DNA from 2 places in the Lysinibacillus sp. LK3 genome. Region 1 is predicted to be linked to the other one. Evidence: a T-box and tRNA genes for the amino acid it is inferred to sense, from the RefSeq annotation. Region 1 holds a T-box; the other holds one or more tRNA genes.

Region 1 (16,294 bases):
GACATTATCTCAAGAACATGCGAATAAGCCTATAAATGGGGAAAAAGGAGAGGATTTATATGATGTTTAATCGTTTTACACAACGCGCGCAAAAAGTATTACAGCTTGCTCAGGAAGAGGCTATTCGTTGGAAGCACGAATCTATCGGTACAGAGCATATTCTATTAGGGCTTATACGTGAAGGCGGCGGTATTGCTGCGAAAGCGTTAGAAGCCATTGATATTAGTCCTCAAATGATTGAAGCTGGCATTGAAGAATTAGTTGGTAAGGGCAAAGAAGATGTCGGTCCAATCGTACATTATACACCAAGAGCTAAAAAAGTAATTGAATTATCTGTTGATGAGTCACGTAAACTAGGTCACTCCTATATCGGTACAGAGCATCTATTATTGGCGCTTATACGTGAGGGTGAGGGCGTGGCAGCTCGCGTTTTAAACAATGCGGGAGTCGGTTTAAATAAAGCTCGCCAGCAAGTATTATTGCTATTAGGTAATAATGATAATGCACAATCTGGCCAACAAGCAGCTCAAGCTGCCAATACACCAACATTAGATAGTCTAGCACGTGATTTAACACAAATTGCACGTGAAGGTACTTTAGACCCTGTTATTGGCCGAAGCAAGGAAATTACACGAGTTATTGAAGTTTTATCGCGTCGTACGAAAAATAACCCTGTATTGATTGGTGAGCCAGGTGTTGGTAAAACAGCGATTGCTGAAGGATTGGCACAGCAAATTATTAATAACGAAGTGCCAGAAATCCTTCGTGACAAACGTGTAATGACACTAGATATGGGGACAGTTGTTGCAGGTACAAAATATCGTGGAGAATTTGAAGATCGTTTGAAAAAAGTGATGGATGAAATTCGCCAAGCAGGCAACATCATTTTATTTATTGACGAATTGCATACATTAATTGGTGCGGGTGGTGCTGAAGGTGCGATTGATGCATCAAATATCTTAAAACCATCTTTAGCACGTGGGGAGCTTCAATGTATTGGTGCCACAACACTTGATGAGTACCGCAAGTACATTGAAAAGGATGCGGCCTTAGAGCGTCGTTTCCAACCAATCCAAGTGGATGAGCCGACAGTGGAAGAGGCTATTCTAATTATTCAAGGCTTACGCGATCGTTATGAAGCGCATCACCGTGTGAAAATTACAGATGAAGCCATTGAAGCAGCGGCAAAAATGAGTGATAGATATATTTCTGATCGATTCTTACCAGATAAAGCGATTGACTTAATCGATGAAGCAGGTTCTAAAGTACGCTTACGCTCATTCGCAGTACCACCAAACTTAAAGGCGCTTGAGGATAAGCTTGAAAATGTTCGTTCTGAAAAAAATGCAGCCGTATCAGGTCAAGAATTTGAAAAGGCAGCAGCGCTAAGAGATACAGAGCAAAAGCTGAAGGATGAAATTGAAGCTACTCGAAAAAATTGGAAAGAAGAGCAAGGTAAAGCCGAATCTAAAGTGACTGTGGATGATGTAGCAGCAGTTGTATCAATGTGGACAGGAATCCCAGTAGCTAAAATTGCTTCTGAAGAATCTTCGAAGTTATTACAGCTTGAAGAAGAGTTACACAAACGTGTAGTAGGGCAAGGAGAAGCAGTAGAAGCGATTTCTCGTGCAATACGTCGTGCAAGAGCTGGCTTAAAAGATCCAAAACGACCAATTGGCTCATTTATCTTCTTAGGACCTACAGGCGTTGGTAAAACAGAGCTTGCAAGAGCACTTGCTGAGGTAATGTTTGGCGATGAGGATGCGATGATTCGTGTTGACATGTCCGAGTACATGGAGAAACATTCGACTTCTCGTTTAGTAGGTTCACCTCCGGGCTATGTAGGCTTCGATGATGGTGGCCAACTGACAGAGAAAGTTCGCCGTAAGCCATATTCAGTCGTTTTATTAGATGAAATTGAAAAGGCACACCCTGATGTATTCAATATTCTATTGCAAGTGCTTGAAGATGGTCGTTTAACAGACTCTAAGGGACGTGTAGTAGACTTCCGCAATACAGTGGTCATTATGACGTCAAACGTTGGTGCAGATGCATTAAAATACCAAAAGAACCTTGGTTTCAATGTAGGTGGTGCAGAGTCTAAGCATAAAGACATGAAGGGTACGATGTTAGAAGAATTGAAAAAAGCATTCCGTCCAGAATTCTTAAACCGTATCGATGAAATGATTGTCTTCCACGCATTAGAAAAAGAGCACTTAAAAGAAATCATTGCGATGATGGGCAATGCTTTAACAAAACGCTTGCAAGAGCAAGACATTTCGTTAGAGCTGACTGATGCAGCACTTGAAAAAATTGCTGAAGAAGGCTATGACCCTCAATATGGTGCTCGTCCACTACGTCGTGCATTACAAAAACAAGTAGAGGATCGATTATCAGAAGAATTACTAAAGGGTAATGTAGAAAAGGGTAATCAGGTTGTCATTGATTACGTAAACGATGAGTTTGTTGTAAAGAAAAAAGAGGGAGTTTCCATCTCTAAATAATTTCAAGAAAAGACAGTAAGGCTTTAAGTGCCAAGCTGTCTTTTTTTCTGTACAATTAAGGATAAGAACAAATATTCGAGGTGAAAGCAATTTGGCAAAGAAAAAAACGAAATTTGTATGTTCAGGCTGTGGCTATGAATCTGCTAAATGGATGGGAAGATGCCCTGGGTGTGGTGAATGGAATAAAATGGTGGAAGAAGTAGAAATGGTTGCAAAAGGCCCACGTGGAGCATTTCAACATTCTGCTACAGTTACTCAAAAGGCAATCCCGATTATCCAAGTGGAAGCTACTGAAGAATCGCGCGTAGCAACAGAAATGGGCGAACTCAACCGTGTATTAGGCGGGGGCATTGTACCTGGTTCTCTAGTATTAATTGGGGGCGATCCTGGAATAGGGAAATCAACATTACTATTACAGGTTTCCGCATTACTCTCGAATAAAGGGCATCGCGTACTTTATATTTCCGGAGAGGAATCCATTCGTCAAACGAAATTACGAGCAGAGCGTTTAGGAGTGATTTCTCAAGAGCTTTACATATACTCCGAAACAAACCTAGAGTTTTTAAACCAAACCATTGATGAAGTACAACCTAAATTTGTCATTGTCGATTCCATACAAACGGTTTTTCATCCAGAAGTAACAAGCGCCCCAGGTAGTGTCTCACAGGTTCGTGAATGTACAGCTGAGCTGATGCGAATCGCTAAAACAAAAGGCATTGCTATTTTTCTAGTAGGGCATGTCACAAAAGAGGGACAAATTGCAGGGCCACGTATTTTAGAGCATATGGTGGATACTGTACTGTACTTTGAAGGGGAGAGACATCATAATCATCGTATTTTACGAAGCCAAAAAAACCGCTTCGGATCTACAAATGAAATTGCTATATTTGAAATGCTTCAAGGTGGGTTAAAGGAAGTTCTAAACCCTTCTGAGTTATTTTTACAGGAGCGTTCACAAGGTGCGGCAGGGTCAACTATTGTAGCCTCAATGGAGGGGACAAGGCCAATCCTTGTTGAAATTCAATCCTTAGTTACACCTACAAGCTTTAACTATCCTAAACGTATGGCTACAGGTGTAGATCAAAACCGAGTACAATTGCTAATGGCTGTACTAGAAAAGCGTATGGGTCTCATGCTACAAGCTCAGGATGCATATATTAAAGTTGCTGGTGGTGTCAAGCTGGATGAGCCAGCAATAGATTTAGCGGTGTTGACAAGCATTGTATCTAGTTTTAAGGATCAGGCAGTGCGTGCAACGGATTGCTTTATTGGTGAGGTCGGACTGACAGGTGAGGTCCGTCGGGTATCACGTATAGAACAGCGAGTCATTGAAGCGGCGAAGCTTGGATTTAAAAGAGCTTTCATTCCTTCTTCGAATATTGGTGGTTGGGAATTTCCGCAGGGAATTGAAATTGTTGGTGTAGAAACGATAAAAGATGCACTAAATGCATGCTTTAGAGAGTTATAAAGGAGGTTGTGCATGTTGGATATTATTCTGACATGCATTTTCCTTCATTTTTGATGCTAATATCGGAAACTCAAATAAAAGAATAATCGTCCTAAATAATAGCTGATGAATGAATAAAGGATTTCATCTAGTACGAACAAAATAGAAGTTTGTAAAATTTTGTCTAACTATCTTATCCTTGTTTCACAACATCAAAAATAATGAGATTTTGACTGAGCTCATGAAAGATTTTCTACCGTAAACTATGTATAATCTTAACTAACAATTAGGAGGTGACAGCTTGTGAAAAAATTTGTTCAAATTGCGTTTTTACTGATTGGAGGAGCATTGGGCCTTGTTTTCTTACCGCCATTATACGAATTGCTTCATTTATCATCTAATCCTTGGCTAGATAATCCTTATGTATCAGTAGCTCTAGGCGCACTTTTACTGTTTACACTATCTTTTGCATTTTCCGATTACTTTGTAAGGCTCATTAGCTGGATGGAAGAAGTTCTGTTTAAGGTTCCTATCGGAGATTTATTATTTGGTACGTTTGGTTTAATAATTGGGTTGATTGTCGCTTACTTTTTAGGCTTTGCCATTGATAGTGTACCATTCCCTGTTATTTCGGAAGTACTTCCAATTATCCTGTCATTTGTATTAGGGTATTTAGGGTTCCGTCTAGGTTTTAGAAAAAGAGATGAGCTCATACAGCTTTTTACATTACGTAGTACCAATACGAAGAAAAAAGCTGCTGAAGGTGCTGAAGCTCAAGAGGTTCGTGGAAGCTACAAACTGCTAGATACAAGTGTAATTATTGATGGTCGTATTGCTGATATTTCTGAAACAGGCTTCATTGAGGGTATATTAGTTGTACCTCAATTTGTGCTCACAGAGCTTCAGCATATAGCTGATTCATCTGATACCTTAAAGCGCACAAGAGGTCGGCGTGGTTTAGATATTTTAAAAAAATTACAAGATGAGCGTAAGACAAAAGTTGAAATTACGGACGAGGATTTTGAAGATGTACAAGAGGTAGATTTAAAGCTTGTCCGTCTTGCAAAAAAAATGGGCAATGATACATGCATCGTTACCAATGATTTTAACCTGAATAAAGTCTGTGAGCTCCATCATGTAAAAGTGTTAAATATCAATGATTTAGCGAATGCAGTGAAACCTGTAGTTATACCAGGTGAAGATATGCAGGTTGTGGTTATAAAGGATGGCAAAGAGCATAACCAAGGAGTTGCCTATTTAGATGATGGTACGATGATTGTGGTTGAAGGTGGTCGTAGTTATATCGGACAGGCAATTACAGTTACAGTTACTAGTGTGCTGCAAACATCAGCAGGTCGTATGATATTTGCTAAGCCGAAGGACGATTAGGATGTGGGGAAATGCAATATGAAGTGGTTCTACCTGCTGCCGGAAGTGGGAAGCGTATGGGTGCAGGGCAAAATAAATTATTTTTAAAGCTTTTAGAGAAACCTATTCTGGTACACACGCTAGAAGTGTTTCAACAAGATCCCGCTTGCACAGGTATTTGGCTCGCTGTAAAACCAGAAGAGCGTGGATTTATTCAAAAAATGCTAGAGGACTATAGGATTACCAAAGTGAAGGGTTTACCTGATGGGGGTGCTGAGCGACAGCATTCGGTTCATTCTTGCATGAAAGAGATGCAACAGGTAGATATTGTGCTTGTCCATGACGCAGCACGCCCGTTTATTACGCATGATATCATTGCAAAGCTTGTACAGAACGCGCATCATCATGGTGCAGCAATTGCAGGGGTTCGTGCGAAAGATACGATGAAAAAAGTATCAATGAATGGCATTATAGAGGAAACGGTTGATCGAGAAAGCCTTTGGATGGTGCAAACTCCACAAGCATTCCGTTTTGAATTAATTATGGAAGCGGAGGACGTAGCTGAAAAAGTAGGTTTTCTTGGGACAGATGAGGCAATGCTAATGGAGCGTCTCGGACATCAGGTACACATCGTAGAAAGTAGTTATGAAAATGTAAAAATGACAACACAAGAAGACTTAGTATTTGGTGAGGCAATCTTGCGTAAGCGTGGATCATTCAATCATTAAGAAATATTATTTATAGAGGCTATTCATTCGTAGTTTGTTAAGGATGGATAGTCTTTTTTATTTGTTTTGTTTGGGAAAAATTATATGGTCAGAATGCCTTATTGCTTCGTAATCTGTTCATCCATATATGTATGATAATAATGACATAACTGCTAGTCGAATTAGAAACGAAGGCGTAGAAGAGAATAAAAAGTTGGAATGCTCCAATAAAGTGGATTTTATCCATATGTGATTGTTTTATGTGTAAAATGAAATAGTGGATATATGATTAATAAGGTAATAGAATAGATGAAAAGATGTGAGGGGTGTTTATTGTGTCATTAAATGATTGGTTGAATCAAAAGGTTCCAGAAATTACAGGTTCATTAACTAGTATAAATAAACAGTACATCGACGTTGACAACTCAATAGGCTTTGATGGACGAGATCGGGTTATAAAAATAATAGATAATTTCCATGAGGTGCTGTTTCCTGGCATTTATATGACAAGACCTATTGATGAAACAAGGGTGAACGTAGTTTGCAGTAATAAGCTGCGTGAAACAGCATTAGATTTGCGGGATATTATCGAAAAAGTATTATTTTATAATATGGAGGATAGTGATCCTGCCAATTGCGAGAAGTATTGCCGTGAACAAGCAGACAAAATTGTTATGAATTTGATTAATCGATTTCCTGCCATTCGCCAAGTGCTACAAACAGATATTCAAGCGGCATATAATGGTGACCCAGCAGCTCTTTCCACAGAGGAAATTTTGCTAAGCTATCCATCTATTGTAGCTGTTTATATTCACCGCATCGCACATGAGTTATACGAAATGGGTGTACAAATTGTGCCTCGAATTATGTCAGAATATGCGCACCGATTAACGGGTATCGATATTCATCCAGGGGCTACAATAGGAGAATCATTCTTTATTGACCACGGAACAGGTGTCGTTATCGGTGAAACTTGTACTATCGGTAAGAATGTAAAAATTTATCAAGGTGTAACATTAGGTGCACTAAGCTTCCCATTGGATGAAAATGGTAATCCAATTAAGGGCATTAAACGTCATCCGAATATTGCCGACAATGTTGTCATTTATGCTGGTGCTACTATCTTAGGGGGCGAGACGACGATTGGGCACGATTCCGTTTTAGGAAGTAATATTTGGCTAACACACTCTGTTCCCCCTTATTCACGTGTTTATAATTCACAGCCATCTCCGAATATTAGCAACAGTCAAATGAAAAATATAGAGTATCATATTTAAAGAATGTGGGGCAGTCTAGAGAGTGTAGCTTTCTAAACTGCCCATTACTGCTATAGGAGGATAATTATTAAAGCGCTTTTCAAACAACCTAGGGCAAATTTTGATATGATAATGATAAATATTAATTAAAGGAAGATGAATATGTTTCGAATTGGACAAGGTTTTGACGTACATGCATTTGAAGAAGGTCGTCCATTAATTATTGGTGGCATTACCATTCCGCATGAAAAAGGACTAGTAGGACATTCAGATGCGGATGTTCTCTTACACACTGTCACAGATGCGGCTCTAGGAGCAATTGGAGAAGGGGATATTGGCCGTCATTTTCCAGATACAGACCCTGCATTTAAGGACGCGGACTCAGCAAAATTATTAGAGTACATTTGGAAGATCGTTGAGGATAAGGGTTATTCTCTAGGTAATGTCGATTGTACCATTATGGCACAGCGTCCTAAAATGGCCCCCTATATTGGACAGATGCAACAACGTATCGCTGAATTATTACATGCAGAGCCTTCACAGGTAAATGTTAAAGCAACTACAACTGAACGATTAGGTTTTACAGGTCGCGAGGAAGGTATTGCGACAATGGCAACAATTCTATTGATCAAGAAATAAATGTGGATGAACCCCGCTTTTATTTCCTGTAACAGAGTGGTAAAATGAACAAAGTCAATTTTTGATCGAAAATTTAGGAGGCTTTTAATTATGACGAAAGAAGTTCGCGTTCGTTACGCGCCATCTCCAACAGGTTATTTACATATCGGTGGAGCGCGTACAGCATTATTCAATTATTTATATGCAAAACATCATAACGGTAAATTCATTGTACGTATTGAAGATACGGATATTGAACGTAATGTAGAGGGCGGAGAAGCATCTCAGCTAGATAACCTAAAATGGTTAGGTATTGAATATGATGAGTCCATTGATATTGGTGGACCTTATGCGCCTTATCGTCAAATGGAACGTCTTGATATTTATAAAGAGCACGCTGAAAAACTATTAGAACAAGGTGTAGCCTACAAGTGTTTCTGTTCTTCTGAAAAGCTTGAAGCATCTCGTGAAGAACAAAAAGCAAGAGGTGTAGCTGCTCCTACTTATGATGGTACATGTCGCCACTTATCAGCAGATGAAATCGCTGCTAAAGAAGCGGCAGGTGAGCCATACACAATCCGTATGCGTGTACCTGAAAATGTAACATACGAATTTGAAGATTTAGTTCGTGGACAAGTTACCTTTGAGTCTAAAGATATTGGTGATTGGGTACTTGTAAAAGCAAATGGTATTCCAACATATAACTATGCAGTTGTTTTAGATGATCACTTTATGGAAATCTCTCACGTTTTCCGCGGTGAGGAGCATTTATCGAATACACCAAAGCAAATGATGATTTTTGATGCATTTGGTTGGGAATATCCACGCTTTGGACATATGACATTAATTATTAACGAAAACCGTAAAAAACTATCTAAGCGTGATGAATCGATTATTCAATTTGTTACGCAATATAAAGATTTAGGTTATCTTCCTGAAGCGATGTTTAACTTCTTTGCGCTACTTGGTTGGTCTCCAGAGGGAGAAGAAGAGATTTTCTCAAAAGAAGAATTTATCAAAATGTTTGATGAAAAACGTCTTTCAAAATCACCATCTATGTTCGATAAACAAAAGCTAACATGGATGAATAATCAATATATTAAAAAGTTGTCTTTGGAAGAAGTTGTAGCTTTATCTTTACCACATCTACAAAAAGCAGGCTTATTACCTGAAGAGCTTACTGCAGAGCAACATGCTTGGGCGACGGATTTAATCGCACTTTATCATGACCAAATGAGCTTTGGTGCAGAAATTGTCGAATTATCTAGCCTATTCTTTAACGACCATATTGAATATGATGAAGAAGCAAAAGAGGTTTTAGCAGGAGAGCAAGTACCTGAAGTAATGGCGGCATTTAAAGCACAATTGGAAGAGCTAGAAGAGTTTACACCAGATGCGGTAAAAGCTGCGATTAAAGCTGTACAAAAGACAACTGGTCATAAAGGTAAAAATCTGTTCATGCCAATCCGTGTTGTGACAACAGGTGAAACACATGGACCAGAGTTGCCGAACGCCATTTGTTTAATTGGTAAAGAGAAAGCAATTGACCGTGTAGAAAAATTTGCACAATAAAGATAAATTTATTGACAATTCATTCTTTCGTTGTAAAATGTATTTACATTGAAAAAGCGTTGATAAGGAGAAGTAAGTGGCGCATGCTCTTAAGAGAGGACCATCATCGGCTGAAAGTGGTCTGAGCCTAGGCAAAACTGAAATGCACCTTTGAGCATAAAGCTGAACGAGAGTAGGCTTTATCGAGTCATCCCCGTTAATGGATGTCCAAAGTGGAAGACCTTTTGTCTTCAATCAGAGTGGAACCACGCAAATCGAGCGTCTCTGTCATTCCTTTTAGGAGTGATAGAGGCGCTTTTTTTATTCAACAGAAAAGGAGAGTGAAATACAATGGGTATTCAAATTTTTAACTCATTAACACGACAAAAGGAAACCTTTGTACCGCTAGAAGAGGGCAAGGTAAAAATGTATGTCTGCGGTCCTACGGTTTATAACTATATCCATATTGGGAATTCACGTCCTGTAATTGTTTATGATACAGTACGTCGTTATTTTCAGTATAAAGGCTATGATGTAAAGTTTGTTTCCAATTTTACGGATGTAGACGATAAAATTATTAAAGCAGCAAATGAGCTTGGTGAAGAAGTACACGAATTAACAGAGCGTTTTATTGCAGCCTATTTTGAAGATGTTACAGCACTGGGATGCAAAAAGGCAGATGTTCATCCACGTGTGACAGAGCATATGGACGATATCATTCAATTTATTCAAGTGCTAATTGAAAAGGGCTACGCTTATGAGTCTGCAGGAGATGTGTATTACCGTACTCGTAAATTTGATGGCTATGGTAAATTATCACACCAATCAGTTGACGATTTAAAAATCGGTGCTCGTATTGAAGCGGGCGAGAAAAAAGATGATGCGCTAGATTTTGCTTTATGGAAAGCTGCTAAGCCAGGTGAGATATTCTGGGAAAGCCCATGGGGAGATGGCCGTCCAGGGTGGCATATTGAGTGTTCTGTAATGGCTCGTGAACATTTAGGAGATACTATTGATATTCATGCTGGTGGGCAGGATTTAACTTTCCCTCACCACGAAAATGAAATTGCTCAATCAGAGGCACACAATGATAAAACATTTGCGCGTTATTGGATGCATAACGGGTATATTAATATTGATAATGAAAAGATGTCCAAATCTCTTGGGAATTTTATTCTTGTGAATGATATCCGTAAACAAATTGACCCGCAGATATTGCGTTTCTTCATGCTATCTGTCCATTATCGTCATCCAATTAACTTTGCGAAGGACCTAGTAGAAGCTGCTGCGTCAGGTTTAGAGCGCATTCGTACAGCATACAACAATGTGAAGCATCGCCTTACGACTACTGTAAGCTTAGGTGATCATTCAGAAGAATGGCTGAACAAAATTGCGGAACAGAAAGCGCATTTTGAAGAGGCAATGGATGATGATTTTAATACAGCCAACGCTATTTCTGTATTATTTGAAGTAGCTCGTATTGCTAATATTTACTTAAATGAAGCCAATACTTGCAAGAAGGTATTAGAAACCTTTATTGAAACCTTTGAAGTACTAGGCGACGTCTTAGGTATTGAATTTGCAAAAGAAGAAGAACTATTAGACGAAGAAATTGAAGCATTACTACAAGAGCGCGTCGAGGCACGTAAAAATCGTGATTTTGCTCGCTCTGATGAGATCCGTGACCATTTGCAAGCCCAAGGTATCATTTTAGAAGATACACGACAAGGAACTAGATGGAAACGAGGGTAATTAAGTTGGATAAACTTCGCAATGAAGATGTTAAACAATTAAAAGCGCTGGCGTTAGCCTATATGGGTGATGCCGTATTGGAACAAAAGGTCCGAGAATATTTGCTACGCTCTGGTCGTGTTAAACCAAACACACTACATCGAGAGGCAACTCGCTACGTCTCAGCAAAAGCGCAATCGATGATCGTTCATCGCATGATGGATGAAAATTATTTAACAGAGGAGGAATTGGCTGTGTTCCGCCGTGGACGCAATGCCAAATCCGGCTCTGTACCAAAAAATACGGATGTCCAAACCTATCGTAATAGCTCAGGCTTTGAGGCGGTGCTTGGTAGTTTATATTTATTAAATGAACTAGAACGCGTCTACGAAATCATTGCATATGCTATTCAAATAATCGAGGAATCAAAAGGAGTGTCTAAATAATGGCAGAACAGAATGGTGAAATTATTGCCGGTAAAAACCCAGTGTTAGAAGCACTTCGTTCAGGCCGCGATATGAATAAAGTATGGATTGCAGAAGGAGTAAAAAAATCTGGCGTCAATGAACTGCTAGATTTAGCCCGTGAACGTGGTGTCATAGTTCAATTTGTCCCAAAAAAGAAAGTTGATCAATTATCAAGTGCTAATCATCAAGGTATCGTTGCTTCTGTTGCCGCTTATAAGTATGCTGAACTAGAGGATTTATTTGCAGCCGCAGCTAATAAACAGGAAGATCCTTTTTTCTTAATCTTAGATGAGTTAGAGGATCCTCATAATCTAGGGTCTATTATGAGAACGGCTGATGCTATAGGAGCACATGGTATTATTATTCCTAAGCGCCGATCAGTGAGTCTAACAGCAGTAGTGGCAAAGGCATCTACAGGAGCGATTGAACACGTTCCAGTTGTACGTGTAAACAATCTTGCTCAAACTATAGATGAATTAAAAGAACACGGTGTATGGATTGCAGGGACAGATGCAAAGGGATCTGCAGATTATCGAAAAATGGATGCAACATTACCATTAGCCATCATTATCGGTAGTGAGGGCAAAGGGATGGGGCGTTTATTAAAAGAAAAATGCGATTTTTTATATCACTTACCGATGGTTGGGCATGTCACATCACTGAACGCATCAGTAGCAGCGGCTTTATTAATGTACGAAGTGTATCGTAAACGTCAAGAAGCGATTGAATAACAATGAAAAACATTTTGCTTGTTGATGGCTATAATATGATTGGATCTTGGAAAGAGCTGCGGCCATTGCGTGATACAAATTTTGAGGATGCGCGAAGAAGGTTGATAGAACTCATAGCTGAATATAAAGCAGCAATGGGTTGGCGCGTAATTATTGTTTTTGACGCCCATCTTGTACCAGGAGTAGAGCAATCTTATATAGAAAATGATGTAGAAGTCATTTATACACGAAAAAATGAAACAGCAGATGAACGTATTGAAAAAATGACACATGAATTAAAGGCTAGAAATGTACAAATTCATGTAGCAACTTCTGATATGGCAGAGCAAAGTGTTATATTTGGGAATGGTGCCTTAAGGAAATCGGCTAGAGAGCTAGAAATTGATACAAGTATTATCCAACATAAAATTACTCATGATGTGAAGCGGAAGCAAGAAAGTAAGCCGCCTTCTCGTATAGAATTAAAACCAGATGTTGCGCTCGCCTTTGAAAAATGGCGACGAGGGTTGAAATGATTGATTGACGCATATTTTCCAATTCCGTTATACTGTTTCTAATTATCTGTTGTGGCTGAGGTGATACCATGTTTAAAAATAGCATTGTACAAGTGACACAAGATTTTGAACGATTCAATGATGAAGAGCTTATTGAAATGGTGCATCAAGGTAATACAGATGCGTTGGATTATTTAATTACAAAATACCGTTTGTTAGTAAGAGCGAAGGCAAGATCCTATTTTTTAATCGGAGCAGATAAGGAAGACATTGTACAAGAGGGCATGATAGGCTTATATAAAGCGATTCGTGATTTTAAAGGAGATAAGCTTGCATCATTCAGAGCTTTTGCAGAGTTATGTATTACAAGACAGATTATCACTGCTATTAAAACAGCAACTAGGCAAAAGCATATACCTCTAAATTCCTATATCTCTTTGGACAAGCCTATATTCGACGAAGAGTCAGACCGAACGCTTATGGATGTACTAACGGGTGCTATTATGGATGATCCAGAAGAATTGATGATTCATAGAGAAGAGTTTGGATATTTAGAAGAAAAGATGAGTGAGATTTTAAGTGAATTAGAGCTACAAGTTTTAGCCTTATATCTAGACGGTCAGTCTTATCATGAAATTTCTGCCAAATTAAATCGTCATGTGAAATCTATCGATAATGCATTGCAGCGGGTAAAACGTAAATTAGAACGTCATTTAGTCCTTGAGGAAATGTCTTAGCCCATTTAGGCCTTTATTGACATTGACAAATATAGGTGTTAGTCTTAAAAAGACAAAGTGCCGAAAAAGGTGATTATATGGCAAAAAAAGTCGTGCTAAATTGTGAGAAATGTGGTTCGAGAAATTACACGTTCCCAGCTAAAGAAGGTTCAACTGTACGTCTCGAATTAAAGAAATTTTGCTCGCATTGCAATGAACATACAATGCATAAACAAACGCTATAAAATGATATGTAAATAGACAGATTTGATTGATTCGGAGGTTAAGCTAGAATGGGCAAGATCAAAAGCTTTTTCAGCGATGTAATGTCAGAAATGCGCAAAACAAGCTGGCCGAAAAGTAAAGAACTGACGAAATATACAGTCGTTGTAATTTCAACTGTTGTCATTATGGCTTTATTTTTTGTGTTAGTTGACTTAGGTATTTCATCATTATTCCGCTGGTACTTAGATTTATAATTTAGTAAATAGCATATTTTTGAAATAGCCCGTCCATTGCAATAACGGGTTTTTTCGTTTGTTTTATCTTCATTCATTCAGCAGAAAACCCCATCTAATGGGATCGGTGGGATGGGTGAAGTGAAGCGCAAAGCAGTAAAATCTCCTCATTATGATAAATACTACTAGGAGAGTATGATAGTAGCGATAGATGACTATGCTAGTTTCGGTATATATCATCGAGCTTTCGCAAGTAATTAGCGAAAGCTATATTTTTCTAATGAGATGTTTGTGAAAAGAGTAAAAATGCATTGAGCGTATCGCGATTCATTTTCACTTTTATTTGTAAGGGAGGGACGGACGAGGAGTCCTAGTAGTTATGGAGAAAAATTGGTATGTTGTTCATACGTATTCAGGGTATGAAAACCGTGTAAAAGCAAACCTAGAGAAACGTGTAGAAACAATGGGAATGCAAGATAAAATCTTCCGTGTGATTGTTCCTGAGCATGAAGAAACAGAAATGAAAGATGGAAAAAAACGTACAATGATGCGTAAAGTTTTCCCTGGTTATGTGTTAGTAGAGTTAATCATGACAGATGATTCTTGGTATGTAGTTCGAAATACGCCTGGTGTTACGGGCTTTATCGGTTCATCTGGTGGAGGAGCAAAACCAACACCGTTATTACCTGAAGAAGCAGATCGTTTACTACAACAAATGGGTATGACTGATAAAGTTGTAGAAGTGGACATTTCTGTTGGTGAAGCAGTAGAAGTATTAGAAGGGCCGTTTGCTCATTTCCAAGGACGTGTTGAAGAAATTGACACAGAAAAAGGTAAAATTAAAGTGACGGTTGATATGTTTGGTCGCGAAACGATTATGGAGCTAGATTTCGAACAAGTTCAAAAATTATAGTTCTAACATTAGAACATTACATGCTAATTGGTAGATGTTTCGCAGATTTTGTTAATTACTACTTGCTTAAAAAAATTAAAAGTGGTATCATTTCATAGGTCAGACTGTCATACTTTTGTTTGACGTCTGTAATGATAATTTTAATGTTATCGGCACTTAGCTGACAGACAGATATTGAGTGGGAGGGGCAACCCAATTACCACATCACGGACTTAAGGAGGTGTGTCTCGTGGCTAAAAAAGTTATTAAAGTTGTTAAACTTCAAATCCCTGCTGGTAAAGCTAACCCAGCTCCACCGGTTGGTCCTGCATTAGGTCAAGCGGGTGTGAACATCATGGGATTCTGTAAAGAATTTAATGCGCGTACTGCTGATCAAGCTGGTCTTATTATCCCAGTTGAAATTTCAGTATTCGAGGATCGTTCTTTCACTTTCATTACAAAAACTCCACCTGCAGCAGTTCTACTTAAAGTAGCAGCTGGTATCCAATCTGGATCTGGTGAACCAAACCGTAAAAAAGTGGCAACGGTTAAACGTGATAAAGTTCGCGAAATCGCTGAAACTAAAATGCCAGACCTTAACGCTGCTTCAGTAGAAGCTGCTATGTTAATGGTTGAAGGTACTGCACGAAGCATGGGTATTGTTATCGAAGACTAATCCCATTTACTTGATGTTTTGTTTTTTGGAAGGTTGCGAAGTTTCTTTGTGAACACGCAACCTTTATTCGTGGGAGGTAAAATCCGCTATAACCACAATCAAGGAGGAAATATATAATGGCTAAAAAAGGTAAAAAACTGCAAGATGCAGCAAAATTAATTGATCGTAACGCACTTTACACTGCACAAGAAGCAATCGAACTTGCTCAAAAAACTAGCACAGTAAACTTCGACGCTACTGTAGAAGTTGCTTTCCGCTTAGGTATTGATACTCGTAAGAACGACCAACAAATCCGTGGTGCAGTAGTACTACCAAACGGTACTGGTAAAACTCAACGTGTATTAGTATTTGCAAAAGGTGAAAAACTTAAAGAAGCTGAAGCAGCTGGTGCTGACTATGTAGGCGATGCAGAATACATCCAAAAAATCCAACAAGGTTGGTTTGACTTCGATGTAATCGTAGCAACTCCTGACATGATGGGTGAAGTTGGTAAACTTGGTCGTGTATTAGGGCCTAAAGGTTTAATGCCAAACCCTAAAACTGGTACAGTTACTTTTGATGTAACAAAAGCTATCGAAGAAATCAAAGCTGGTAAAGTAGAATACCGTGCTGATAAAGCTGGTATTATCCACGCTCCTATCGGTAAAGTTTCTTTCTCAGCAGAAAAATTAGTAGAAA
Region 2 (16,294 bases), on a different contig from region 1:
TTATTCCGAAGTAGCTCAGTTGGTAGTAGCACCTGACTGTTAATCAGGTTGTCGCAGGTTCGAGTCCTGCCTTCGGAGCCATTCTTGGAGAGTTGTCCGAGTGGCCGAAGGAGCACGATTGGAAATCGTGTAGGCGGTTAACACTGTCTCAAGGGTTCAAATCCCTTACTCTCCGCCAGCACTTTGATTTGTTCCAAACGATGGCCCCTTGGTCAAGTGGTTAAGACACCGCCCTTTCACGGCGGTAACACGGGTTCGAATCCCGTAGGGGTCACCATTTCAATACCCAGATGGAGGATTAGCTCAGCTGGGAGAGCATCTGCCTTACAAGCAGAGGGTCGGCGGTTCGAGCCCGTCATCCTCCACCATTATTTTTACAACATTATAGTATTATCGCGGGGTGGAGCAGTGGTAGCTCGTCGGGCTCATAACCCGAAGGTCGTTGGTTCAAATCCAGCCCCCGCAACCAAATGGTCCCGTGGTGTAGCGGTTAACATGCCTGCCTGTCACGCAGGAGATCGCCGGTTCGATCCCGGTCGGGACCGCCATTTATTTTAAAATATGGGTCAGTAGCTCAGTTGGTAGAGCATTAGATTGAAGCTCTAAGTGTCGGCGGTTCGATTCCGTCCTGACCCATCTTGTTTTTTTTGCCGGTTTAGCTCAGCAGGTAGAGCAACTGACTTGTAATCAGTAGGTCGTGGGTTCGATTCCTATAGCCGGCACCAGATTTTCCCGGAGGGGTAGCGAAGTGGCTAAACGCGGCGGACTGTAAATCCGCTCCTTAGGGTTCGGCGGTTCGAATCCGTCCCCCTCCACCAGTTTTATTATTTTAGGGGCATAGTTCAACGGTAGAATAGAGGTCTCCAAAACCTTTGGTGTGGGTTCGATTCCTACTGCCCCTGCCAATTAATTTTATGGCGATTGTGGCGAAGTGGTTAACGCACCGGATTGTGGTTCCGGCATTCGTGGGTTCGATTCCCATCAGTCGCCCCATCTAATATAAAATTAATAAACATCATAATACAATGGCGATTGTGGCGAAGTGGTTAACGCACCGGATTGTGGTTCCGGCATTCGTGGGTTCGATTCCCATCAGTCGCCCCATTGTTGGGGTATAGCCAAGCGGTAAGGCAACGGATTTTGATTCCGTCATGCCTAGGTTCGAATCCTAGTACCCCAGCCATTTTTGCGGAAGTAGTTCAGTGGTAGAACACCACCTTGCCAAGGTGGGGGTCGCGAGTTCGAACCTCGTCTTCCGCTCCATGTATGACGGCGGCATAGCCAAGTGGTAAGGCACGGGTCTGCAACACCCTTATCACCGGTTCAAATCCGGTTGCCGCCTCCATATTTTAACTGTTAATCGGTTTATCCGATTTTTTTTATCTCCATTATGCCGGTGTGGCGGAATTGGCAGACGCGCACGACTCAAAATCGTGTTCCTTTGGAGTGTCGGTTCGACCCCGACCACCGGTATCAATTACAACGAAGAATCCTTGATATATCAGGGGTTCTTTTTTTGTTGTAAAAAATTATAGAAAGTATATAAACATAGATAAAGGAGCGGGGGACTGAATGGGTCATATTTTTGCCTTTACAGCAGCTATATTTTGCGCTGTATTAGCAAACTAAAGTTATTTAATATAATCTACGTTCATTATGGTAACGTTAACTGATAAATTAATGTGTACTTGCCTCTTAAAAGCAGAAAACGACAAGACAGAGTTTAGTTTCTTCCTTCTCTTAGAAACAAGTGGCATTAAGATATGTTTTGTATCAATGAAACATGAAAACATCAATCACAACGTATGGGTCATGCATGAAGTTGAACTAAAATTTTTGTTCTATTAATTGAAAATTTATATATATTAATTTTACTATTTATTATAAAATATTTTTACCACATTTGTATGATAGGTAGACTAATTTCTCTAAAATGGAAAGTAAAAAAGGATATATCTAAAATATTTGGTAATAACTACCCAAAAACCATTGTGGAATTATAATAAGAAAGGGAGATATTCCAATTTAAAAAAACATACAAAAAGATATATCACAAATTACTATTTATTAGTAAATAAGTCACCATCAATAATGAGGGAAAGAATGTGAGATTATGAAAAAAAAGAATAAAAATTTTAACAAGATAATAGCATCTACAGTTACAGCATCTGTTGTGGTAAGTAGTTTAGTGACAGTGATACCAAATGCTAACGCAGCTGCAACTAAATTCAAAGATGTACAGTCAAATGCATACTTTTATGAAGCAGTAAATAGTTTACATGCACGTAATATTATAAGTGGCTATGAAGATGGTACTTTCCGTCCAAACGAACCTTTAACTCGCGCCCATGCTGCAAAAATCATCGCACTTGCATTAGATTTAGATACAACTAATATTAAGAACCCAGGATTTAAAGATGTCTCTGAAAAGCATAATTTCTATAAATATATTGCTGCATTAGCCGATAAAGGAATTATTGTGGGATCTGAAGGTGAATACAGACCGAATGATCCTGTGAATCGTGCACAGATGGCAAAAATCATCTCATTAGCCTATGATTTAAAATCAGAAAATTCTCAACAAAAAATAAACTTTACAGATGTGAGTCAAGATGATTGGTTTAATAATTATGTTGGGGTATTGATTGAAAATGAAATCACATCCGGAACAACCTCAACAACATTTTCGCCTAATAAAAGTGTGACTCGTGGACAACTAGCAGCATTCATTTACCGTAGTGAAAACAAAATAACACCTGTTCCTGTTCATGTGAATGAGACGATCTCCAATATTACAGATGAGACACTGGTGACTTCTGAAGGTACATACACACTTTCAGATGATCAAAAGAAATGGATTAATCCGAGTAATCTAGCGACATTAAAAGGTGCCAACTTAAAACTAACTATAAAAGAGAATAAAATTGAACAAATACAATCTATTGAATTAACTGCAAAAGGTACACCAAGTACTGATACTAATAACCCCTATGTAAATCATGCTGTCTTTGATGGAAAAGGTGCAACTATCGATTCTACTGTCATTGTAAATAGCGATTACATCACAATGAAGAATATCACCATTAAAGGCGATTTACATGTTGGTAAAGGCGTTGAGAATTCTTTCTACTCTGAATTCTTGAAAGTGGAAGGTAAAACGACGATTGATGATACTTTGCAACTAGCAAATCAAACTAATGCATATAAATCTTTTGGAGCAAAGGTTGCATCTATGAATAACTTACCTATAGCTGCGAATGAAACTAAAGTAAGAGGAAGAGTAGTTTTCAGTGAATTTCAATTGGGTGATGTGGGTGTCGATAAAAATGCTGATGTTATTTTCCTATCGAAAACATCTGGAGCATCTACAGTAGGAGAGATTGTTGTTAATAGCAATGCAATATTAACTGCTGGAAGTTCAGTGGTGCTTCCTAAAGTATTGATTGTCCAGGGAGCTACTGACGTTGTCATTAACTCAAATGTAACTTCTTTACAAGTAACAACTACAGGTGAGGTTAAATTATCTGGTAAAAGTGACATTGTTAATCTATCTCTTATGACAAGTGCAAATGTAAATCTGCAAACAATCGGTCGAGTAAGTAATCTTGAAACACTTAATAGAGAAACAAAAGTTACAATAGGAACAGAAACCAAAATTGGCAACCTTGTTATTCCAACAGGTTCAAAACCTGCTGATATAATTCAAAATTATAATTCTGTAAAAGGCAATGTCGAACGAATTGCTGGAACAAAAAACCCAGATTTATCCGATACGTCATCTGATAACTCAGGTAGCGGGTCTATTGATACAACAGTTCCCATAGCACCATCAGCACCAAAGGGTTTACAAGGGGTGTCTCCAACTTTAGTAGGAAATGATGGTAAGATTACAGGTTTAAATGCAAGTAAGAAATATCAATATAAACTAGTTACAGACACAAGTTGGACGAATGTACCTTTATTAGCAACAGAAATTATTGGCTTAGGTGCAGGAAACTATGAAGTACGGTATGCAGCAAGTGGGAACATACCAGCAAGTTTTTCAACGACGGTATATGTTCAAAGTTCAAATCAATCACAAGCTCCTTCACACATACAATTGGTTAATTACGCGACAGCAGGCAAGGATATGATTGCTTTACCTTCATTACCAGTAGGCTCATTAATTAAAGTGTATGATGCAAGTACAAATGGAAATATCCTTGGAAGCTTTTCAGTAACAACGTCAACTGCACTTAGTCTAGTAGAGATTCTAGGAGGATTTCCTCTAGGACTTGATAAAGTCTATGTAACAGTTACAGAAAACGGAAAAACAGAAAGCACAAGAGTCGAAAAAGGAGTACCAACGACTTTCCCGAATGCGCCAGCAGTTAGTGATATTACTGTTACTGACAATGCTACTGGGGCAGACAAAGTGACAGTTAAACTACCTTCCCCAATAGGTGATTATATGATTTCTGTATACGATGTTTCAGGCAATCAATTAGAATGGGGTATACTTCCTGACGGAAATGGTGAAAAATCAATTGCGATTTCCTCTGGTTTTGCTAATGGGATGTCTGAAATTGATGTAGCAATTATAAAAGTAACAGACAATGGTACTCAATATGCAGAGAGTTTAAGAACACGAGTTAGCATCGGATCTTTAAGCCCATTAGCTGTTACGGCAGTGGACGATCCATTCAGTAACGATAAAATAAATATTACAGTTGGTGAACCTGTAGATTTAGGTAATGAGTTTGCTTTTAAAGTTTTTGATGATGCGAATGCAGCAGACGCTGGAAAGCCATCATTAAATGCTGATGTATCTTCTTGGGAAACACTTCCGCCTGATGGTAAAATTTCATCAGCTGCTGGTAAGGTAGTTGTTGTAGTAGAAAGAACGTCAGCAGGTAAACTCGCGAAAAAGATTGGACAAGTAGTTGCTAATACAATAGTAAATAACCCATTGCTAGAAACGGTTACGATAGATGGTAAAGATGGGGTCAGCTCACAAGATGGAAAAATGGAAACCATTCGCCTAAAATTTTCAGCAAATATTGATCCAACGACAGTAACTAAGGATTCATTTACAGTCCCTGGCTTTACTGTAGAATCTATAAAAGTAACAGACAAAAATGGAAGAACGCCACTGCTTAGCAATGGTAATCCTAATCCATTATATACACAAGGTGAAAACAAATATATTACAATTAGAGTGGAACCAATGATTGGTACTCACTTCACACCAGAGGTTATTCAAAATCCAAATGAATCTATCATAGATATCAATGGAGTGAATATAGCTGGGATTCATGTGACAGCAGTTGATCAGGCTGCACCAGTTATTATTAGTTCAGGCTTCATAGATAAGGGTTCTAACGGTGTAGATGTAGGGGATCAGTTAACGATTATCTTCTCAGAGGATGTAAATCTTGGTTTGGCTAATCTAATTGATTTAGCGAATGATTTTACTTTAAGTAATCAAACAAATTCTACGTTTGCTTTTGCTAATGATGATACCTTTGAACTTTTAGGAAATACCGTAACTGTCACGTTAGGTGCAACAACCGTATCAAAAATTGAACAAAATACAACCATCACGATGAGTGCAAATGGTAACGATATTTCTTTAAAAGACGCTGCTTTGAATAAAGCGAAGCCTCAAAAAGAATTTGTGAATGAAACAGTCTATTCTGATGCAAAAACAATAAATATAACGAATATACCATTAACAATTGTAAATCCAATTACTGCACCTAATGCAATGAAAGCACAAGGAACGAATGCAGGAACAATGAAACTGACAGGATTAACAGATGGTGTTACGTATGAATATATAATAGATAGTAATGCTACGACATCTATTAGCACAGACTGGGCAGGCGCAACATTAATACCCCTATCAGGAACAACAGAAATTGATAATATTTCGATAAATGCGGGTCAATTTGTGCATATTCGTATAGCTTCAGCAGGAGGGCAACCAGCAAATGATGTGCAAGATTTAGCGCAAATCGAGTTAAATGATATCAAACCTGCTGCTGCACCTGAACCTACAGTAGCGGTTGGTGTTGCTGGGTATACCAAATTATCAAATTTACAAACTCAAGAGACATATGAGTATTTTGTAGATAGCAACCCAAATGCAGCAGATAATGCAGCAGAATGGTCAACTGCTACAACTAAAACTGGTGTTACTTATATTGAGATTCCAGCTAATACTTCGCAATATATTCATATTCGTATAAAAGCCACCGCAGAAAAGCCAGCGTCTTATATAAAAAGTGTTAAAGGTACTGGAAATGAGGGACCTTAAGTAAATCCTTAGTTGGAATGGATCACTTATCGAGGTGATCCATTTCCCTTTTTTACTAAACCTCAAATAATAGACTATTTTCATTAAGAAGGTAAAAATCATGCTAATCCAAAGAATAAATGAAACCCAAGTTAATGAAGTATTACTGCATTTTAAAAATATTAAAGGTGACTTTTTATTTAATGACCTAAACAATGACTCGTTTGTCCTAGGCGTTTCAGTTGATAAAAATAGTGAAGTTCTCGGAGCAATATTGGCGGAATACAAAGAGTTAGACAGAATGGGCGTCGTCTACTCAGTAAATGTTAGAGATAAGTTTAAAAATAAAAACATAGAAGAAAAACTACTAAAATTTGCCGAAAAAGAACTAAAATCAAAAGGCGCAAATGTTTTATATACAAATGTTTTTCCTGAAACTAGTCCGAATGTAAAATACACATTAAGAAAGCAATCGTGGACTCCACCAATTTTAGACAAAACTCACTTTATGATTAATGTGAAAGATATGAGCAAAGAAAAATGGATCGAAAAAAACACATTTCCAGAAGACATCTCTGTTAAAGCGTTGAATCAAATTCATGAAGCGGAACTGGAGTCGTTACGCAATGTTGATTGGTATCCTAAGCATTTATCACCCTTAGAGGATTTTCAATTTGGTGAAGCTAGTCCACAAACGAGTTTTTGGGTTTACTACAAAGAGGAAATCATCGGGTGGATATTAAGTACAAATGTGAATAATGAACATTTATTTATTACTTCCCTCTTTATTAAAGAAGATAGAAGAAATCATTATATTTTAAGACCTTTACTGGGCGAGGTTATTAAAAATCAAATTCAACTAAATATACCGTATGCTTGTTTTGATGTAAGAAATGAAGATGAAAAGGTATTGAAATTCTTTAAGAGTTATTTTAGATCCTATATTCATACTACAATTGAAATTCACAGTTCGTATAAAATATTAAGACCGTGATTAGAAATCAAAAATATCAATTCATTCAAGGCGAGGGATTTTAGCAAGTAAAGATAAATAAGATTCAAAAAAGAAGCCACTCTATGGGATAAAAATGTCTTTATAGAGCGGCTTTTTATATAATCTCTAAATTTTTACGATTAGTTCATGCTCTGTTCATTTAACAATTTTAAGCTAGGAGTAATCAAAGAAATGGAGGGGTTAGTGATGAATCTTGCCTGGAAAGAAATGAAGAAGAATAAAGTACGGTTTTTAATCTTGGGCTCCATTATCTTCCTAGTTAGTTTTTTAACGTTTATTATCTCGGGTTTAGCAAATGGTCTGTCACAGGATAATGCAGCTTTAATTAAGGATTTACCGAAGGGTCAATTTTATATGGCTGAGGATGCGGATGGCACGTTTAATCTTTCAAGAATCGATAGCGACCTGCAACAGAAAGTCATAAGTAAAGAAAAAGAGGCAGTAGCTTTTTCGATCCAGATGGGCTTTTTAAATGATCAGGATGATAAACAACAAAGTGTAGCCTTTGTGACATCAACGGAATCTACACTTTTTAGCAATGTGCATCAAGACGAGGTGCTTTTGGATAGCTCACTACAAGATAAAGGAATACAGGTTGGAGATATATTAACGAATAATCAATACAGTGGAAAGTTCATTGTAAAAGGTTTTGTAGAGCAAAAAAAATATAGCCATGCTCCCGTTGCTTATATTAGTGAAGAGGCTTATCAGGAGATGTATCGGGTAGCTGATAAACAATTAATTTTTGTCCCAAATAGTGAGCCAAATGATATTAAGGGATTGCAAGCATATAGCAATAAAGAGTTTCTCAATACTATCCCTAGTTATAATGCGGAACAATTATCTTTAAATATGATTATATGGTTCTTAGTTGTCATTAGTGGGATGTTGTTTGCTATTTTCTTCTATATGATGAATGTGCAAAAAATTGGCTTGTATGGCATTTTAAAAGCGATTGGATTAAAAACAAGTAAGCTATTTAAAATGATCTGGACACAGATGGCTATTATTACAATCTTTTCACTTGTGGTATCTGTCAGTCTTAGCCAGCTATTTAATATAGTTGCTCCTAAGGGGATGCCATTCACTTTAACAATAGGCACTACAACACAGTTATCCGTTGTATTCCTCCTCATAGGCTTTATTGGTGCGACCTTGTCAGGAATGCAAATTAAAAAAATTGAACCGTTACAAGCAATACAGCAAGGGGAGGCTTAATCATGACGTTATTTACAATTGATGAAGTACGAAAAACGTTTAAGAATGGTGAAGTCGAGGAAGAGATCTTAAAGGGCATCAATCTTTCTTTAAATGAAGGAGAGATTACAGCATTGGTAGGTGCTTCTGGCTCTGGGAAAAGTACATTATTAACGATCGCTGCAGGACTACAACCCGCAACAGATGGGCAAGTGTTATTTGAAGAGCAGAATCTTACGACGATGAAAACCGACCAGGTACGAAAATTACGTGCAAGTAAATTCGGTTTTGTTTTTCAATTTGCTCACCTTGTTCCATTTTTGACAGTGGAGGAACAATTGCTATTAATGCTAGATGTAGCTGAATCTCCATTAAAAAAGAATGAACAGAAATATGAAGTCAATCGGCTATTGGAGTTAGTTGGAATGGAACATCGTAAAACTGCCTATCCCTCCTCCTTGTCAGGGGGAGAGAAGCAACGTGTAGCAATTGCACGTGCTATTATTCATCAACCGAAAGTATTGTTTGCTGATGAACCAACGGCTAGTTTAGATTCACAGCGCTCTAAAGAGATTATGTTGTTATTAAGAACATTAACAAAAACTTTAAATATAACAACATTATTAGTGACGCATGACGAAGAAATGTTGGCATATACAGATCGTATTATTAAAATGAGCGATGGTGTCGTATTATAAAATAAGCAAGGCTCCCATTAGTAGGGAGCCTTGTGAAACATTAGGTTAAACGTGCATTACGACTCACTTTACAAACCATTCTCATTAACGCTTTGTGTAAAAAAGGAAAAATAGTAAAAACAACATCCAGTGTTTTGCGCATTGGCATTGGACAAATGATAGGCTTATTTTGATGAACACCCTCTATAGCCATTTTTGCAATTCGCTGAGGTGAGATCATTTTTTGCTGTTTTAATTGTTTGGTGATAATTGATTTATCCATATGAATCGCCTTTGCATTATCGAAAATTGGTGTATCCACAAACGTTGGACATAAAGTACTCACCTTAATCCCGAATTCCTCAGCCTCATAGTGTAGAGAGGTTGTTAGTCCTATAACAGCATGTTTGGTAGTAGCGTATGCAGTAGAAAAAGGAGAAGGTCCTAACCCTGCAGCAGAGGAGGTATTGACGATATGACCAAAACCTTGTTTTTTCATAAGTGGGTAGCCTATTTGAGTCCCATAAATGACACCCCATAAATTAATGGCCATAATTTCCTTCCAATCCTCAATAGTCATTTCACCCATCTCCCCATACATAGCGATACCAGCATTATTAAACAGATAATCTATACGGTGAAATTCTTCAAATACATCATGAATGACAGAAGTTACATTTTTGTAATCGGTTACATTTAAATGTACAAATTTTACATGGGCGATATCCTTATTTAACTCTGCTTCTAACACACGACCCTCATGATCTTGAATATCAGCAATAATGACAAATATATGTCGAGCAATTAATTCTTGGCAAATAGCCTTTCCTATCCCTGAAACACCGCCAGTAACAACAGCAATCTTTCTCATCTTTAGGACCTCCCGATTTTGTCTCCTTCGACTTTATAAAGTTCAATGATAGAGCTATATTGCTGTGCCACTAAATCAGCACCTTTACTATTCAAATGAACACCATCTAAAGTTACATGTAGCCCTCTTTTTTGAGATAATTTATCGATACGTAAAGGACTTTTGTAAAATAAAACATCCAGTAGGACTCTTATTACATTCGTATTAATAAAGCCTGAGCACTCCAAATGTTCTAAATGATCTTTAAAGAGATTTTGCATATTTACAAAATAAACATTGCCAGATTTCATTGAAATAGACTCCATAACAGACGTTAATTGTGTTATTTCTTTGTTAGAGGGATTTTGAAGATCTTCTCCTACTAATGCTGGAGATACTAATACAACATTTTTGGAAGCGTCATGTGCTTTCTCTAATACCTTAAGGCAGTACTCTTCGAATTCAAAGTGATCCTTCGCCACAGGCTGTGCTTGCACCTTTAATAATTTTGAATAGACGTCATTGACGCCTATCCAAAGAATAAGGAGATCATAGGAAGATTGGAGCGGCATTTTTTCCAAGCGAGTAAATAAACTTTTAATCGTCTCGCCTGGATTTCCAAGATTATCGAATGAAATATGGGGATATTGATGTTTCAAGAGATCATAAAATGAAACGCCTGGATGACCTTCTGTTAAGCTATCACCTATTAAACCTACTTTCATTTAAACCCCACCTTTTTTAATTTCTTTTAAGAAAATCGTTATTGCCTGTTGAAAGAGTGGTTCTAATGATTTTAAATTTTGAGTATTGGTCAGCTGACATAATCCACCTAGCCATGTGCCAAGTAAGACGGTCCATGTATCTACATTGCCATGAACAAATTCGTTTTGGTCGATGCCCTCTTGAAGAATTGCTCGATAAGCATTCATTGGCGTAATAGCTAAATTGAATAACTGTTGTATAGAATCAGGACTTGATTTGGGATTAGATGCCAGTTCCTGACCTGACTTTAGTAAGGGTGTTTGATACTCATAGAGGACATGCATGGCCATACCATACAATTTATCTGTTGATGTGGTGTATGAAGATTCTTGTTGCAACCATTTGTCATGCCAATTTTTCATCGATTGCTGCGCCAAAAGCACAAATAACTTTTCTTTATTTTCGAAATGATAATAAATATGTCCTTTACTATAACCAGAGGCTTTCGAAATATCACCAACAGATGTCTGATTATAGCCATGTTGAGAAAATAATTGGATGGCATGTTTGATAATCTCAATCTTTGCCTTGTCACTGTCATAGCGTCTTTTACTCAATGTTGTACTCCTTTAATGATTTGAACAGTCGTTCTAATTTAATTATACATAATTTTCTAACTAATTAAATACATAAATTTTTATTTGGAATATTGTCAAATTTCTAAAGTTTGCAGGAAGGGAATTCCAATTTATTGTTGAATTATTTGTTATGCTAAAAATGAGGGGGTATATGTATGGGAAAAGTGATTGGCTTTGAATTAAATAGTCAGGAACCGGAGAAAGCGGCAGCTTTTTATAGTAAAGTGTTTGGCTGGGAGGTGGCAGCTCCAAAGTGGGATTATTGGGCAGTTATGACTGGGAATGAAGACAAAGCTGGAATTAATGGTGGCATTGGTAAAGGACCAAGCGATTTTCCGCATGGTACAAGAATTCAAATTGAAGTGGAGGCAATTGACGAAGTCATTGCACAGGCAAAACACAATGGTGCTACTATTTTGCGTGACAAAATGGCGTTTGATGATTTCTATCTAGCTTATTTGGTCGATCCGACTGGAATAGGAATTGGATTAATTCAATATAAAAATAACGAATAAAGTCTCTTTTAATAGAGGCTTTTTTCATTTTAAGCATATGGGTACGTCTTTATGGGTATAGAATCGAAGGAGGAGGGATAATGTGAAGAACATATTGAAGCTAGTATGTTTGATCCTGATAACGATTGGTATATTACCGAAGGAAGTGCAGGCAGCCAGCTTTATCGATCTAACGGATGATACATTAACGACGGAAATTCATTATTTAGTAGAACAGGATATTGCGAAAGGGTATTCGAATAACTTGTTCAAGCCGAATGATTTTATTACGAAAGCACAGGTAGCTGTAATGCTAACACGTGCTTTAGGATTAAACACGATCCATGTGCAAAATCCAAACTATCAAGATGTCACAACTACTCATAAATTTTATAAAGAAATTGCGGCTGTGCAAAATAAAGGTATATTTGATAATGCCCATAAATTTCATCCAGATGCACCGCTTACTAGGGGGGAAATGGCGATTGTGCTAAATAGGGCCTTTCAATTAAAAGGTTCAGATCCTTATTATTTTACAGATGTGAGTAAGCAGACACCAGGTTATAAAGAAATTTTAACACTGGCCCATAATCATTTAGTAAGGGGCTATGAGAATGGTTCGTTTAAACCTAATGACCCTGTTACACGCGCCCATTTCTCAGCGTTTTTAGCGAGAGCAATGACTCTTTCTAAACCTAACTTGCTAAGGGACCCCGCATTTGAATATACGTATGCCTATTATTCTTTAAGTGACAATAAGCGTTATACTTTAAACTATCAATATCAGCAACACGACGGTAAAAATGATGTATGGACAGTCAAAAATGTAAGTACAGGACAAACTATCTCTGATGAGCTTTTATATGGTCATGATCGTGCATACGGACAAGCCATTGCTAGTGAAGCTAACACACATTATGATTTATATATAGAACTCCCACTTAGAATAGGCGTTGTTTTACATGAAGATGATCCAGGGGTTTCAGCAGGGGAACGAGTAACTGTAAAATCTACTGATGGTACGGTACAAGCTGGTGATGTGCAATTTACGGGCGTGGTTATAGTCGAGAAAAGGTCGGAATTTAGTGATGTAGTGAAAACTTATTACTTTGTAGATGATATAGGTTTAGTTAAAGAGCTACACAATGACATAGTTGTGTTTGAATTGCTCAATAGGACAATGGAATAATGTGAAAGGAAAGCAAGCCACCGATGGACTTGCTTTCCTTATTGTTGTATAGAGATATGAAAAAAACGCTGTAGAGCTTGCAGCCATTCCTTCTCAGTGTTTGTTGTATAAGTAGTTAAGGATTGTCCTTCATAAATTCTAAATTCGTTGTTCATCATGGTATGACGGCCACCAATGGTTCGAATCATAGCAATTTTATTTTTTTGCTTGGAAAGTCGTGGTGCAAATTTTGCATCATTGGCATCGTTGTGAAAACTATAAAGCAAACGCCAACTATGTTTAGCTTGTTCCAACAGCATCCAACCATTCGCTTCATCATAATCTATTTTATATAACTCTTTACCTTCACGGTGTTGATAGCCAGCAATCAGTGGCACTGGTTTACAGGGTGCTAATGCACCGACACCTACATCCGAGATATAGTATTGTCCACTCATATTTACTAGTAATAATTGATGCATAGGAATTTCCTCTGGAGGGGTATTTTCCGCTACGTTGCGCCAAAACTGGGCATAACGATTGGTGACAGAAAAGCCAAGCTCTCGTAGAAGCCAGCTGAATAAGATATTTAATTCAAAACAATTGCCACCACGTTTATCAATAATTATTTTCTTAAATATATCAGGAATAGCGAAGGAGATACCACGATTCAAGGCAACATCTAAATTTTCATAGGGAATGGTTAATAGATGTTTAGTTTGTAGTTGTCCAAGTAGTTGAATAGATGGCTCTAACGTTCCTTGAAATTGAATATACTGTAAATAGTGCTGAATTTGTAAATTCATAAAATCGCCTCACTTCCTTATTAATAACATAACCGAAATAGTCTTAGATTACACGCATAAACTGAAGTAGGAAATGATAGAAAAATAGCTAAATAACTAGTAAGATTAATATATTAGCTACTATAAAGTGAAATATTTTACATATTAGTTAATAATATTAATGGTAAGGTAGGTATCGTATAAAGAATGAAATGGATAGAAGTGAATACATATGAGGAAATGAGTGAAGTGGCAGCTACTATTTTCTCAAAACAAATACAAGAGAAACCTGATAGTGTTTTAGGTTTAGCAACTGGTGGATCACCTGTAGGCATGTATAAAGAATTAGTGGCACGACACCAAGCTGGCCATTTATCTTTTAAGGAAGTACAAACTTTTAACTTGGATGAGTATGTTGGCATTGAGCAATCAAGTCCAGCAAGTTACTTTACATTTATGCATGAGAATTTATTTAATTTTGTGGATATACAGCCGAAAAATGTCCATTTGCCAAATGGACAGGCAGCCAATTTAGCTGAAGAATGTGCTGCATATGATAAGCGCATTGAAGAAGCAGGAGGCATTGATTTACAGCTTCTAGGTATCGGTGTAAATGGACATATTGCTTTTAATGAACCAGGCACATCGTTTGATGCCAAGACGAATATTGTGGAGCTAACAGAGTCAACAAGAACAGAAAATGCTATTTATTTTGATGATCCGTCTGAAGTACCAACACATGCCATTACAATGGGCATTCACTCCATAATGAAGGCAAAGGAAATCATCCTCATTGCCTTTGGTGAAAAAAAACTCGCGGCGATTGAGAAATTGAAAAGTGGTCATATTACAGAAGAGTTCCCAGCAAGCCAATTATTAAACCATCCTAATGTTACAGTAATTTATGGTGGTACGAATTAGCAAAAATAAGCAAAGACTTCTTAGGATTGAAGTCTTTGCTTATTTATTTTTCCTGATAAAATAACCCCTGCTACAACGGCTAGTCCACCTATAAGCTGAAATGAATGCAATTTCTCATCAAGAAAAAGAACAGCAAAAATGGAGGCAAAAACAGGAATGAAATTTAAATAAATACTTGCTTTGTTCGCTCCCAACTGTATAACACCACTGTTCCAGCAGAGAAAAGCAATGATAGAGGCAAAAATACCAACATATAAAATAGCAGCAAAGGTTGACCATTCCCAATGAATTGCTGTTGCACTAGACAGTGTTTCATAGAGAGAAAAAGGAAATAGCATCATAGCCCCAAGTCCAATCGTCACTAGAAAGGTAGACTGCCCTGGTAAGCGAGTTGCATATTGTTTAATGAGTAATGAATATATGCTCCAACATAATACTGCTGCGATTACAATTAAATCCCCTTTGTTGAAAGTAAAATCGACAATCCTTGTAAAAGAGCCACCCATTATAATAAAGGCAACTCCACTCAGTGATAGAACGGTCCCTATTAACTGATATTTTGATAGTTTTTCCTTCAAAAAAATAAAGGAAAGTATGTAAATCATTATGGGCGTAGAAGAGTTCATTAAAGATGCATTAATGGACGTTGTGTAATGTAATCCAATGTAAACAAGTGTGTTAAATGCTGTAACACCTGTTAATGAAAGAATGATGACAATAAACCAATGTCTTTTCAGTAACCGCCATTCACGTTTTAATTGGTGAAATGCAATGGGAAAAAAGATAATAAATGCGACGCACCAGCGTAAAAAGGCAAGTGTTAGGGGAGGAATATCTTCACTAACGGCACGTCCAATAACAAAATTACCACCCCATAAAAGAGTTGCGAGTACTAATAATATATATGGTGGAATTTTCAAGATGCTTTAACCCCTTTATTAATTGAATAGTAAAGTTAATTATAGGCAGTCAGTATAGCAATAATCAATGCCTCTGAAGTTTTGCTATGCTAAAATAAGGACAACAAGAGGAGGAATAACTGTGAAAAGTACCGTACCATGTTTACAAAAGGGAGATTTAGTCGGTGTTGTTGCACTTTCAAGTCTTGTAGAGCCTGAAAAACTAGGAGAAGCAGTAGCTTTTTTGGACGAATTGGGTCTTCGCTATATTCTGGGTGATACGATTCATGCAAAACATGAATATTTGGCAGGAAGTGATGAAATCAGACTAGCTGATTTTCATGAGATGGTAAAAAACCCAGAAGTGAAAGCAATCTTTTGTGTAAAGGGAGGCTATGGCTCTGCCAGAATTGCTGATAAAATTGATTATGCTTTAATAGAAGAAAATCCTAAGATTTTCTGGGGCTTTTCTGATGTTACATATTTACATTGTGCGATTAATGAGTATGCCAATATGGTGACATTTCATGGGCCAATGCTGATGTCAGCTAATAAGATGGATGATTTATCAAAAAAAATGTTTTTACAGCTATTTTCCCCTATGGAAATTCAGTATACAGAGGCAATTTCTCCGCTAACAACGATTGCTGGGGGCATCACACGTGGTG

Evidence for each region. A T-box is a leader RNA that pairs with one kind of tRNA and senses whether it is charged. The one in region 1 lies ahead of cysS (cysteine--tRNA ligase), so its partner is inferred to be a tRNA-Cys.
Region 2: it encodes a tRNA-Cys, which carries the amino acid that the T-box ahead of cysS (cysteine--tRNA ligase) is inferred to sense. The anticodon was not compared.

The regions. Positions count from the first base shown of each region.
Region 1 covers NZ_LDUJ01000034.1:61,565-77,858, forward strand. Annotated here, with positions in the region: gene VK91_RS20575 (protein arginine kinase) at 1-70, shown strand, start outside; gene VK91_RS20580 (ATP-dependent Clp protease ATP-binding subunit) at 60-2,504, shown strand; gene radA (DNA repair protein RadA) at 2,596-3,972, shown strand; gene VK91_RS20590 (PIN/TRAM domain-containing protein) at 4,255-5,340, shown strand; gene ispD (2-C-methyl-D-erythritol 4-phosphate cytidylyltransferase) at 5,352-6,047, shown strand; gene epsC (serine O-acetyltransferase EpsC) at 6,362-7,303, shown strand; gene ispF (2-C-methyl-D-erythritol 2,4-cyclodiphosphate synthase) at 7,445-7,921, shown strand; gene gltX (glutamate--tRNA ligase) at 8,012-9,472, shown strand; T-box leader at 9,523-9,741, shown strand; gene cysS (cysteine--tRNA ligase) at 9,803-11,203, shown strand; gene VK91_RS20620 (Mini-ribonuclease 3) at 11,188-11,628, shown strand; gene rlmB (23S rRNA (guanosine(2251)-2'-O)-methyltransferase RlmB) at 11,628-12,380, shown strand; gene VK91_RS20630 (NYN domain-containing protein) at 12,383-12,895, shown strand; gene sigH (RNA polymerase sporulation sigma factor SigH) at 12,964-13,611, shown strand; gene rpmG (50S ribosomal protein L33) at 13,689-13,835, shown strand; gene secE (preprotein translocase subunit SecE) at 13,884-14,069, shown strand; gene nusG (transcription termination/antitermination protein NusG) at 14,428-14,961, shown strand; gene rplK (50S ribosomal protein L11) at 15,191-15,616, shown strand; gene rplA (50S ribosomal protein L1) at 15,733-16,294, shown strand, end outside.
Region 2 covers NZ_LDUJ01000009.1:58,416-74,709, reverse strand. Annotated here, with positions in the region: tRNA gene VK91_RS06555 (tRNA-Asn) at 5-81, shown strand; tRNA gene VK91_RS06550 (tRNA-Ser) at 87-178, shown strand; tRNA gene VK91_RS06545 (tRNA-Glu) at 203-277, shown strand; tRNA gene VK91_RS06540 (tRNA-Val) at 293-368, shown strand; tRNA gene VK91_RS06535 (tRNA-Met) at 395-469, shown strand; tRNA gene VK91_RS06530 (tRNA-Asp) at 473-548, shown strand; tRNA gene VK91_RS06525 (tRNA-Phe) at 564-636, shown strand; tRNA gene VK91_RS06520 (tRNA-Thr) at 650-725, shown strand; tRNA gene VK91_RS06515 (tRNA-Tyr) at 735-818, shown strand; tRNA gene VK91_RS06510 (tRNA-Trp) at 832-905, shown strand; tRNA gene VK91_RS06505 (tRNA-His) at 918-993, shown strand; tRNA gene VK91_RS06500 (tRNA-His) at 1,029-1,104, shown strand; tRNA gene VK91_RS06495 (tRNA-Gln) at 1,109-1,183, shown strand; tRNA gene VK91_RS06490 (tRNA-Gly) at 1,189-1,263, shown strand; tRNA gene VK91_RS06485 (tRNA-Cys) at 1,272-1,345, shown strand; tRNA gene VK91_RS06480 (tRNA-Leu) at 1,393-1,473, shown strand; gene VK91_RS22250 (S-layer homology domain-containing protein) at 2,114-6,298, shown strand; gene VK91_RS06470 (GNAT family N-acetyltransferase) at 6,399-7,271, shown strand; gene VK91_RS06465 (ABC transporter permease) at 7,479-8,510, shown strand; gene VK91_RS06460 (ABC transporter ATP-binding protein) at 8,513-9,187, shown strand; gene VK91_RS06455 (SDR family oxidoreductase) at 9,228-10,037, opposite strand; gene VK91_RS06450 (SGNH/GDSL hydrolase family protein) at 10,040-10,741, opposite strand; gene VK91_RS06445 (TetR/AcrR family transcriptional regulator) at 10,742-11,338, opposite strand; gene VK91_RS06440 (VOC family protein) at 11,515-11,874, shown strand; gene VK91_RS06435 (S-layer homology domain-containing protein) at 11,957-13,042, shown strand; gene VK91_RS06430 (arylamine N-acetyltransferase) at 13,081-13,827, opposite strand; gene nagB (glucosamine-6-phosphate deaminase) at 14,014-14,727, shown strand; gene VK91_RS06420 (DMT family transporter) at 14,748-15,647, opposite strand; gene VK91_RS06415 (LD-carboxypeptidase) at 15,769-16,294, shown strand, end outside.